DNA from 2 places in the Methylobacterium sp. CCH5-D2 genome. Region 1 is predicted to be linked to the other one. Evidence: predicted binding sites of a transcription regulator. Region 1 holds the regulator's gene; the other holds the start of a gene.
What was found. The regulator HrcA, encoded in region 1, represses chaperone genes, less so after heat shock. The targets are predictions, from matches to a motif close to GTTAGCACTCNCNNNNNGNGAGTGCTAAC.
Positions count from the first base shown of each region.

Region 2: a site for HrcA is predicted at 3,238-3,266, ahead of groES (co-chaperone GroES). Genes of this name have one in related genera too.

Region 1 is NZ_LSIX01000699.1:10,233-15,818, forward strand. It holds gene AX737_RS18415 (class I SAM-dependent RNA methyltransferase) at 1-155, opposite strand, end outside; gene AX737_RS18420 (TlyA family RNA methyltransferase) at 152-904, opposite strand; gene AX737_RS18425 (superoxide dismutase family protein) at 993-1,565, shown strand; gene AX737_RS18430 (MFS family transporter) at 1,648-2,997, opposite strand; gene hrcA (heat-inducible transcriptional repressor HrcA) at 3,190-4,275, opposite strand; gene AX737_RS18440 (hypothetical protein) at 4,460-4,762, shown strand; gene rph (ribonuclease PH) at 4,857-5,573, shown strand; partial or broken gene AX737_RS18450 (non-canonical purine NTP pyrophosphatase) at 5,570-5,586, shown strand, end outside.
Region 2 is NZ_LSIX01000945.1:719-6,304, reverse strand. It holds gene AX737_RS25590 (asparaginase) at 1-322, opposite strand, end outside; gene AX737_RS25585 (DUF6883 domain-containing protein) at 414-770, opposite strand; gene AX737_RS37565 (DUF4926 domain-containing protein) at 767-1,036, opposite strand; gene groL (chaperonin GroEL) at 1,150-2,790, opposite strand; gene groES (co-chaperone GroES) at 2,880-3,167, opposite strand; gene AX737_RS25565 (CorA family divalent cation transporter) at 3,381-4,376, shown strand; gene AX737_RS25560 (hypothetical protein) at 4,438-4,653, opposite strand; gene AX737_RS25555 (trypsin-like peptidase domain-containing protein) at 5,099-5,586, shown strand, end outside.

The DNA.
Region 1 (5,586 bases):
ATGGATGCGGTCTCGACCGCCTCCAGCACGCCGCGCCCACCCTCGCGCCGGACGGCGACGCGCTCGCCCGGCAGCGCGCCCGCGACGGGGGTTCCGTCCTCGGCGATGCCGTCGCCGCGCGCACCCAGGCGGCCGATGGTGACGCTCTCGCTCATGTGGGATCCTCGAGGGTCGCGCGGCGGGCGCCGACCAGGAATTCGGTATTGCCGTCGCCGCCCTGGATCGGGGAGGGCAGGAGGCCGAGGACCGCGAAGCCGAGTTCGGCCAGGGCCGCCCGCACCTCTTCGCAGACCGCGGCGTGGACGGCGGGGTCGCGCACGATCCCGCCGCGCCCGACCCGCGCCCGCCCGGCCTCGAATTGCGGCTTGATCAGCGCGACGAGGTCCGTTCGCGGCGCGAGGAGGAAGGCCACTGCCGGAAGTACGAGGCGCAGCGCGATGAAGCTGACGTCGATCCCGCACAGATCCGGTACGGGATCGAGCGGGCCCGCGAGCGCGCGGATGTCGGTGCCCTCGCGGCAGGCGACGCGCGGGTCGGCCCGCAGCGAGGCGTGGAGCTGGTCGCGCCCGACATCGACCGCGTGGACGCGCGCCGCGCCGCGCCGCAGCAGCAGGTCGGTGAAGCCCCCCGTCGAGGCGCCGACGTCGAGCGCCGCGCGGCCCGCCGGATCGAGCCCGAAGGCGTCGAGCGCCGCCTCCAGCTTGAGGCCGCCGCGGGAGACGTAGGGGTGGGGCGCCTCGGCCTCGACCCGGGCCCCGGGGGGAATCGCCGCGGAGGCGCGGGCGAGCACGCGGCCGTTCACGCGCACGAGGCCTGCGGAGATCGCGGCCTGCGCCCGCGCCCGGCTCTCGAAATGCCCGTGCTCGACCAGGAAGCGGTCAGCCCTGAGGCGCTCGCCCGTCATCGTCCTCTCGTCGCCCGCGTGTTCGTCCCGCCCTGTCGGGGCGGGCAAGTCGGCCTAACTAGCCCGACACCGAGAGGAGAGCCATCGCATGACACGCATCCTGCCCCTGCTCGCGCTCGCCGCGGGCCTCGCGCCCGCCGCGGCGCTCGCCCAGGAGCCGGCCAAGCCCGGCGAGCAGACCAAGCCCGCCGAGCAGAGCAAGCCCGCCGAGCCCCAGGCCTACGAGACGCAGATCAGGAACAACAAGGGCGACACCATCGGCACCCTGAAGCTGCGCGACGGGGCCAACACCCTCGTCGCGCGGGTGACGATCCAGCCCGGCGGCCTGCCCCCCGGCTGGCACGGCATGCACTTCCACGCGGTCGGCGACTGCTCGGACACCGAGAAGTTCGAGAAGTCGAAGGCCCACGTGAACCACGACCAGAGCAAGCACGGCCTGCTCAACCCGGACGGGCCCGACGAGGGCGACCTGCCGAACCTCTTCGCGGGGCAGGACGGCTCGGCCAACGCCGAGGTGTCGAGCGAGACGCCGCTGACCGGCGAGGGCGGCCTGAAGGACGGCGACGGCTCGGCGCTGATCATCCACGCCAACGAGGACGACCACGCGAGCCAGCCCATCGGCGGCGCGGGCGCCCGGATCGGCTGCGCGGTGATCAAGTAGCAGGGCCTGACGCTTCAAGGCCCCGAACGCGAGCGGCCCCGGGGGAAGCCCCGGGGCCGCTCGTCCGTTCGGAGCCTGCCGCTCAGGCGTGGGCCAGCGCGCGCTTCTTGCCGAGCGCCTCCTCGACCGTGCCGGCGCCGTCGAGATAGCCGTGCACCTTCGGGTTCGGCATGATCAGCGAGGCCACGAAGGCGATCGCCAGCAGCACGGTGACGTACCAGAAGAAGGTCGATTCCATGCCGTTGTCCTTGAACCAGAGGGCGACGTACTCGGCCGTGCCGCCGAAGGTGGCGTTGGCGAGCGCGTAGGAGAGCCCGACGCCCAGCGCCCGCACCTTGGTGGGGAACAGCTCGGCCTTCACGATGCCCGAGATGCCCGTGTAGAAGCTCACCGCGAGCAGGCCGAGCGTGATCAGGCCGAAGGCGACGTAGGGGTTCTGGTTCGCGCCGATCGCCGTCATCAGCGGGACCACCATCACGGTGCCGAGGCCGCTATAGGCGATCATGTTGGCCTTGCGGCCGATCCGGTCCGAGAGCCAGCCGAAGAACGGCTGCACCGCCATGTAGACCAGGAGTACCGCCGTCATCGTGCGCGAGGCGACCGCCTTGTCCATGTGCGCGGTGTTGACGAGGTACTTCTGCATGTACGTCGTGAAGGTGTAGAACACCAGCGAGCCGCCGGCCGTATAGGCGAGCACGACGCAGAAGGCGCGCCAGTGCTTGAACAGCTCGCTGAAGGTGCCGGCATCCTCCTTGTCGGAGCCCCCGGTCTCGGCGAGCGAGCGGCGCAGGTAGAGCGCCACGACCGCGGCCGCCGCGCCGATGAAGAACGGGATGCGCCAGCCCCAGGCCGTGATCTGCTCGGCGGGCATCACGGATTGCATGGTGATGAGGACGAGCGAGGCCAGGAGCTGGCCGCCGATCAGCGTGACGTACTGGAACGAGGCGAAGAAGCCGCGATGGCCCTTGATCGCCACCTCGCTCATGTAGGTCGCGCTGGTGCCGTACTCGCCGCCCACCGACAGGCCCTGCAGCATGCGGGCGAGGAGGAGCAGGAGCGGGGCGAGGGAGCCGACGGTCTCGTAGGTCGGCAGGATGCCGATCATCAGCGAGCCGAAGCACATCATCAGCACCGAGATGACCATCGAGGTCTTGCGGCCTACGCGGTCGGCGATGCGGCCGAACAGCCAGCCGCCGATCGGGCGCATGAAGAAGCCGACCGCGAAGATGCCGGCGGTCTGCAGGAGCTGGCTGGTGGAATCGCCCTTCGGGAAGAAGGCCGGTGCGAAGTAGAGGGCGAAGAAGGCGTAGGTGTAGAAGTCGTACCACTCGACCAGATTGCCCGATGACGAGCCGACGATGGCCTTGATGCGGCGGCGGCGGTCGGCCGCGACATCCGCCGCCGTCGGGGCGATTCCGATCGAGTCTGACATGGCGTCTCCCTGGCCCGCGGCCGCGGGCAGCCCTTTTTCGTGGCCGACGGGGTAGCATGCGGAACCGGCGCGCGAACAGGGCGCCGCGCCCCCGAGGGAACGTCGCGCGCGTGACGGGTCGCGAAGTGTCACGCGCGGCGGTGTTCGATATTCGAACGGGGTGTGCTGCCGATCGGGCCGCGCCCGCCGTCCTCAGCGGTGTCCGTCGAGAAGCCGCGAGACCACGCGGGCGGTGTAGTCGACCATCGGCACGATGCGGGCGTAGTTCAGCCGCGTCGGGCCGATCACCCCGACGACGCCGACGATCTTCTGCTGCCCGTCGCGGAAGGGCGCGGCGATCATCGACGAGCCGGAGAGCGAGAACAGCTTGTTCTCGGAGCCGATGAAGATCCGCACCCCGTCGCCGTCCTCGGCGCGGGCGAGCAGGTCGATCACGTCCTTCTGGGTCTCCAGGTCGTTGAAGAGCAGGCGGATGCGTTCCAGGTCCTCGGCCGCCCGCAGGTCGTCGAGCAGGTTCGCCTGGCCGCGCACGATGAGCTGGCGCGCCTCCGACGGGCCGACCGTGGTCGCGAGCCCGGCATCGACCAGCCGCTCGGTGATCGCGTCGAGTTCGCGCTTCATCGCCTGCCGGTCGGCCTCGATCTGCTGGCGCAGGCTGCCGAGCGTGCGGCCCTGCAGCCGGGCGTTGAGGTAGTTCGAGGCCTCCTGCAGGGCGCCGGCCGGCAGGCCCGGCGGCAGGTCGAGCAGGCGGTTCTCGACGGAGCCGTCGTTGGAGACCAGCACCACGAGGGCGCGGGCCGGATCGAGGCGCACGAACTCGATATGCTTGAGATGCACGTTCGACTTCGTGGTGAGCACCACGCCCGCGCCGCGCGAGATGCCGGAGAGCAGGATCGAGGCCTCGGCCAGCGCCGACTCGAAGGTGTGCCCGGAGGCGGCCGCCCGCATCTGCGCCTCGATGCGCTCCTGCTCGTCGCGGCCGACATCGCCGAGCTCCATCATCGCGTCGACGAAGAAGCGCAGCCCGAGCTCGGTGGGCAGGCGCCCGGCCGAGGTGTGGGGCGCGAAGATCAGCCCGGAATGTTCGAGGTCCGACATCACGTTGCGGATCGAGGCCGGCGACAGCCCCATCGGCAGGATGCGCGCGAGGTTGCGCGAGCCGACCGGCTCGCCGGTCGTCAGGTAGCTCTCCACGATCTGGCGGAAGATCTCGCGGGCGCGCTCGTTGAGGACGTTGAGCGGCGGGGCCGGGGCGGGGAGGGGGTTCTGGTCTGTCACGGCTTTGATCCTGGGCCGGCGATTGTGTCGGTAGGGCGGCGCGCGATCAATCGGGCGGCATCCCGGAACTTTCCGGCCCTGGCAGCACGAAAGCGTGGGACGGAACCGGGCCGGCATGCGTTGTCAGGGTAGGGCGCCGGACGAACCGGGGCCCCTGTACGACGCGTTCAAGGGAGACCAACGCATGCGCCTCGGTGCACGATCGATCCTCGTCAAACTCGCCGCCGTCTTCCTGCTCCTTGCCGGGCTCGGCGTCACGGTCGCGCCCCGCGTGGCCGAGGCCGCGCCGCTCGCCGTCCCGTCGGCCGTCGAGGCGCCCGCCTCGGGCCTGGAGACGGTGCAGTTCCGCCACCATCACCGGCACCCCGGCATGCACCGCGGCTGGCACCATCGCCGCCACTTCCACCGCCATCATCACCGGCACTTCCGGCCGCACCACTGGCGCGGGCACCACCATCATCACCGCCGCGGCTTCTACCGCTACTGAGGCTGCCTCATAGGCCTCCGCCGCGGGGGCGGGTTGCCGCCCGCGCCCGCGGCCCTTAAGAGCCCGGCCTCGATCATCGATGGAGGAGCGGGTCATGCGGCCCTCGAAGCGCGCGCCGGACGAGCTGCGCAAGGTCACGCTCGAGCGCGCCGTGGCGCGCTACGCCGAAGGCTCCTGCCTCGTCAGCTTCGGCGAGACCAAGGTGCTCTGCACGGCCTCGCTGGAGGAGCGCGGCCCCCCCTGGCTGCGCGGCTCCGGCAAGGGCTGGGTCACGGCCGAGTATTCCATGCTGCCGCGCGCCACCCACACCCGGACGCGCCGCGAGATCTCCTCGGGCAAGCCGTCGGGCCGCACGCACGAGATCCAGCGCCTGATCGGCCGGTCCCTGCGCGCCGTCACCAACCTGCCGGCGATCGGCGAGCGCCAGATCACGGTCGATTGCGACGTGATCCAGGCCGACGGCGGCACCCGCACGGCGGCGATCACCGGCGCCTGGGTGGCGCTGCACGAGTGCTTCACCTGGATGCGCGGGCGCTCGATCATCTCGGTCGATCCGCTGCGCGACCACGTCGCGGCGGTCTCCTGCGGCATCTCGAAGGGCACGCCGGTGCTCGACCTCGACTACGCCGAGGATTCGGCCGCCGAGACCGACGCCAACTTCGTGATCACGGGCTCGGGCGGACTCGTCGAGGTCCAGGGCACCGCCGAGGGCGCGCCGTTCTCGGAGGCCGAACTCCTCGACCTGCTGCGCCTCGCCAAGGCGGGCGTGTCCGACCTCGTCGCCCTCCAGAAGCAGGCGATCGCCGCGTGAGCCGGATCCTCTC
Region 2 (5,586 bases), on a different contig from region 1:
AGCTCTCGGACGCGATCTGGAAGACCTGCTCGCCGCGCACGTTGGCGACATTGCTCATGGCGGGCACCGCGGCGATCAGCTTGTCCACCGGCACCTTGGCGGCCTGGTAGGTCGCGCTGTTGGCCGCGTCCGCTCCGGCGCCCGCGATGGTGCCGCCGGTGGCCAGCACCACGACGTTCGGCTTGCGCGCGGCCTGATCGGCCCCCGCCTCCGGCATCTCGCGGGCGAGGGCGGGCAAGGCGCCGAGCGGCAGCGCCGCGAGCGCGAGCGCCGCGACGGCTACCCGGCGATTGAGACGCTGACCGGTCCGGAATGCTGGCATCTGAAGTCCCTGTCTCCTCGAAGGATCGCGCTGGATCGTAGGCGGCCGGTCCGGTGAGGCAAGACGGGGGCCGCTGGCCGCCGGCCGTTTGTCACGCCGGCCTCGGCAGAGGCTTGAGCGTGATGAAGCGCGCCGCCCGCGTCGGATCGTCATCGTCCATCTGCCAGACGGTGCGAACGTTCGAACGCGCCTCGGTCGGTGTGGGCAGCAAGCCCTCGAAGTAGAGTTTCACGGCCCTGCGGGCCGGCACGAACCCGGCGAAATTGTCCCGCCGCGCATGGCTCAGAAGCGCCCGGCGGAGATCCTCCGGATTCCGCGGGGTGAAGCCGAACGGCGCAAGGAATGCGTATTTCGGTCCGCCGTCCGGGTGGTTCGGATCGAGCAGGTAGGCGGTGATCTTGGCGGGTGCGATCGTGAAGCTGGCCGGCCAGCCAAACTCGGGCGTCACGCCCCGCCGCGCGCGACGAGCGTGACGGCGCGACCATCGACGGTGGCGAGCGTGTCCACCGGCCGGGTGAACTCGACCTCGAAGGCCTCGCCCGCGGCATAGATTCCCACGACCGTGCCGGTGGAGCCGGCAGGCACGCACTGCGCATCGTCCCCTGTCACGGCGGACAGCAGGCGGACACGGTCGAGTTCGCGGATCGGCGGTCCCCCTGCGGGATCGCCGTCGCGCTCCGGTCCGAACCGTTCTGAAAGCCGACGCTTCGCCATGGAACGAAGGTAGCGATTCCTCGATCCTCCGCAACGGGCCGATCCGCGTCGCCCGAACGGAAAAGGGGCCGCCTCTCGGCGACCCCTCTCCGTCTTCCCGTGGAGGCGTGGACTTAGAAGTCCATGCCGCCCATGCCGCCGCCGGGCATCGCCGGGGCCGGGCTGTCCTTCTTCGGCGCGTCGGCGACCATGGCCTCCGTCGTCACCAGCAGGCCGGCGACCGAGGCCGCGTCCTGCAGGGCGGTGCGCACGACCTTGGCCGGGTCGACGATGCCGGCCTGGATCATGTCGACGTACTCTTCGGTCTGGGCGTTGAAGCCGAAGGTCTCCGAGCCCGTGTTGTCGGTGATCTTGCCGACCACGATCGAGCCCTCGACGCCCGCGTTCTGGGCGATCTGGCGGATCGGGGCCTCAAGGGCCTTCAGCACGATCTTGATGCCGGCCTGCACGTCCGGAACGTCGGACTTCAGCTCGGCGACCGCCTTCTTGGCGCGCAGCAGCGCCGTGCCGCCGCCGGGGACGATGCCTTCCTCGACCGCCGCGCGAGTGGCGTTGAGGGCGTCGTCGACGCGGTCCTTCTTCTCCTTGACCTCGACCTCGGTCGCGCCGCCGACGCGGATCACCGCGACGCCGCCCGCGAGCTTGGCCAGGCGCTCCTGGAGCTTCTCACGGTCGTAGTCCGAGGTGGTCTCCTCGATCTGCGCCTTGATCTGGGCGACGCGGGCCTCGATGTCGGCCTTCTCGCCGGTCCCGTCGATGATCGTGGTGTTCTCCTTCTCGATGCGCACGCGCTTGGCGCGGCCGAGCATGGGGAGCGTCACGTTCTCGAGCTTGATGCCGAGGTCCTCGGCGATCATCTGGCCCTTGGTCAGGATCGCGATGTCCTCGAGCATCGCCTTGCGGCGATCACCGAAGCCCGGAGCCTTCACGGCCGCGACCTTGAGGCCGCCGCGCAGCTTGTTCACCACGAGCGTGGCCAGGGCCTCGCCCTCGATGTCCTCGGCGATGATGACGAGCGGCTTGCCGGTCTGCACCACGGCCTCGAGGACGGGGAGCATCGCCTGGAGCGAGGAGAGCTTCTTCTCGTGGATGAGGATGTAGGGATCCTCGAGCTCGGCGATCATCTTCTCCGCGTTCGTGATGAAGTACGGGGAGAGGTAGCCGCGGTCGAACTGCATGCCCTCGACGACGTCGAGCTCGGTCTCGGCGGTCTTGGCCTCCTCGACCGTGATCACGCCCTCGTTGCCCACCTTCTGCATGGCGTGGGCGATCATCTCGCCGATCTCGGTGTCGCCGTTGGCGGAGATCGTGCCGACCTGGGCGACCTCGTCGGAGGAGGCGACCTTCTTGGCCCGCGCCGTGATGTCCTTCACGGCGGCCTGGGTGGCGAGGTCGATGCCGCGCTTCAGGTCCATCGGGTTGATGCCGGCGGCGACGTACTTGGCGCCCTCGCGGACGATCGCCTGGGCGAGCACCGTCGCGGTGGTGGTGCCGTCGCCCGCGATGTCGTTGGTCTTCGAGGCCACTTCGCGCACCATCTGGGCGCCCATGTTCTCGAAGCGGTCGGCGAGCTCGATCTCCTTGGCGACCGTCACGCCGTCCTTCGTGATGCGCGGGGCGCCGAAGGACTTCTCGATGACGACGTTGCGGCCCTTCGGGCCCAGCGTCACCTTGACCGCATCGGCCAGGATGTCCACGCCGCGCAGCATCTTCTCGCGGGCGTCGGCGGCGAAACGAACGTCTTTGGCTGCCATGTGGTGGCTTCCTTCACGTTGAAATTATTCAGGACGTGCCCCGAGACCGCGACCGGGTCTCCAGGGGCGGTGGAAAAGCGGTGACCGACTTAGGCGACGACGCCCATGATGTCGGACTCCTTCATGATCAGGAGGTCCTGACCGTCGATCTTGACCTCGGTGCCCGACCACTTGCCGAACAGGACGCGGTCGCCGGCCTTGACGTCGAGCGCGTTGACACGGCCCTGCTCGTCGCGGGCGCCGGGACCGACGGCCACGATCTCGCCCTCCTGGGGCTTCTCCTTGGCGGTGTCGGGGATGATGATGCCGCCCTTCGTCTTCTCCTCGCCCTCGATACGGCGGACGACGACGCGGTCGTGCAGCGGACGGAACTTCATGAGCTGCCCTCTTGCTTCAGAACTCGAAGTGGCGTTGATGCGGCGCGCATCGCCGCCTTCAAGCGCGGCCGTTAGCACTCATGGGGTGTGAGTGCTAACGGCCGGCCGCGAGATAGCCACGGGGGCGTTTCGAGTCAAGACTGTCGCACCCCCGCGTGACGGCGCGACGACGCATTTCGTCTCCCGCTTCCCCCGAAGGGACATCGATCCTCCATGCTGACCCTGCACGGGCCGGACGGCCCGCTCGCGGCCGCCGACATCGGATCGGGCGCCGTCCTTCCGGCGGGCACGGTCTGGATCGACCTGAACGACCCGACCGCCGAGGAGGCGCGGGCCGTGGAGGCGGCGACCGGCATCCGGGTGCCCTCGCGCACGGCGCTGAGCGAGGTGGAGAGTTCGAGCCGCCTGCGCCGGCTGAAGAATGGCCTCTCGCTCTCGACCCCGATGATCACCTTCGAGCGCACGGACTCGCAGCTGAAGCCGCTGGGCTTCGTGCTGACGGCGGACCACCTCGTCACCGTGCGCTTCCACGAGCTGCGCGCCTTCGAGGGCGCGCGCAAGCGCCTGGCGGCGGGCGAGCGGGCGGCCTCCAGCACCGAGACCTTCCTGCTCATCGTGGAGGAGCTGGTCGACGGGCTCGCCGACGCGCTGGAAGACATGGGCGCCGAGCTCGACGCCCTCTCCACGCGCGTCTTCGACTTCGACGTGAGCGCGGGCCGCGCCCGCAACGGCGAGCAGCCGACCCGGCGGCGCGACCTCGCCCTGCGCCGGATCCTGCGCGGCATCGGCCGGCGCGGCAAGGCGCTCGGCAAGATCCGCTCCAGCCTGCTCGGCCTGGAACGGGTCGTTCCCTACGTGGCGGGCGCCTGCGAGGACCTGCTCCGCCAGGAGGAGGACGCGCGCTTCGAGACGCTCCGGCGGGACATCGAGTCCCTCGACGAGTTCGAGACCCGCCTTTCCGAGAACGTGCAGTTCCTGCTCGACGCCGCGCTCGGCCTCATCCAGATCGAGCAGAACAACGTCTTCCGCGTGCTCACCGTGGTCTCGGTGGTGGGCGTCCCGCCGACGCTCATCGCCTCGATGTACGGCATGAACTTCAAGCACATGCCGGAGCTGGACTGGGCCTACGGCTACCCCTACGCGCTCGGGCTGATCCTGCTCAGCGCGCTGGTTCCGATCCTGTATTTCCGTATCCGCGGCTGGTTCTGAACTGCCCCCGGACGCCGAAGCGGCCCCCGACCGGCTTGGTCGGGGGCCGCTTCGGGGCCACTCAGTTCAGGTAGGTCCGGATCCAGTTCGGGGAGAGGATCTCGCCCTCCTCCGTGATGATCCAGGGCTGCTTGGCGGGGTCGGTGAGCGCGCCCGCGGCGGCGGCGATCGCCTCGCGCAGGGTGCCGTACCGCTCCGGCTGGGCGAGCGGCGAGCTCGCCGGGACCGTGCGCCAGATCGTCAGATCGGCGGGCCGTTCGAGAGCTTCGGTTTCCATGATCCTCGTGTTCCTTCCGAACCCGTTACGTCCGTTCAGGCAACCCGGCCGCCGATATGGAGTCCAGACGGCGCGGCACCCTGTGATCGTCGCGAATGGCAGCATCCCGAAGGCGACTTTGCGATTTTTCTCCACCCTGGTCCTCGGAGAGGCCATGGTTTCGACGCAAACCGTCGTCTGTACGACGGCTCGATTTCGCAGGCGCCCTGAAGACTGCTCATTCCTCTGACGAAGATTGTCCCCGTCAGTGATGACCAATCGGTTATCGCCTCCGCCGCCGGGCCGTGGTGCGCTGCCGCACGGCCGCGGGACGGTTTCCTTTCTGTTGAAGGGGGCAAGCTGAACGACCAGTTAAGGGCGTGGCCGCTCGGCAACGCGGGCGCGATGCTGTATCCGCGCTGCCCCGGGGAACGGCCCGGGATGGGTGTCGGGCGAGGTTGAGGACGTGCCGGATCGCTTCGTGCGCACAGCCCTGGCGGCGGTGCTGGTGCTGCTGGGACTGTTCGTGGCCCAGCCCTACGTCACGGCCCTGCTGTTCTCGGCCGAGACCCCGCGCGCGGTGACGGCGCGCGGCGACCTCGCGCCCGCCGAATCGACCACGGTCGCCCTGTTCGAGCAGGCGAGCCCCTCCGTCGTCCACGTCTTCGCCCAGGCCGCGGCGCGGGGCCAGTCCCTGATGCGCCTCGACGACGAGGAGGAGGGCGGCCAGGGGCAGGGCGGCGGAACCCAGACCGGCACCGGCTTCGTCTGGGACGCGGGCGGGCACGTCGTCACCAACAACCACGTGGTCCAGGCCGCGACCCAGTCCGGCGGCTCGATCGCCGTGCGCCTGTCCTCTGGCGAGGTCGTGGGCGCGCGGGTTGTCGGCACGGCGCCGTCCTACGACCTCGCGGTGCTGCAGCTCGGCCGCGTCTCGAAGATGCCGCCGCCGCT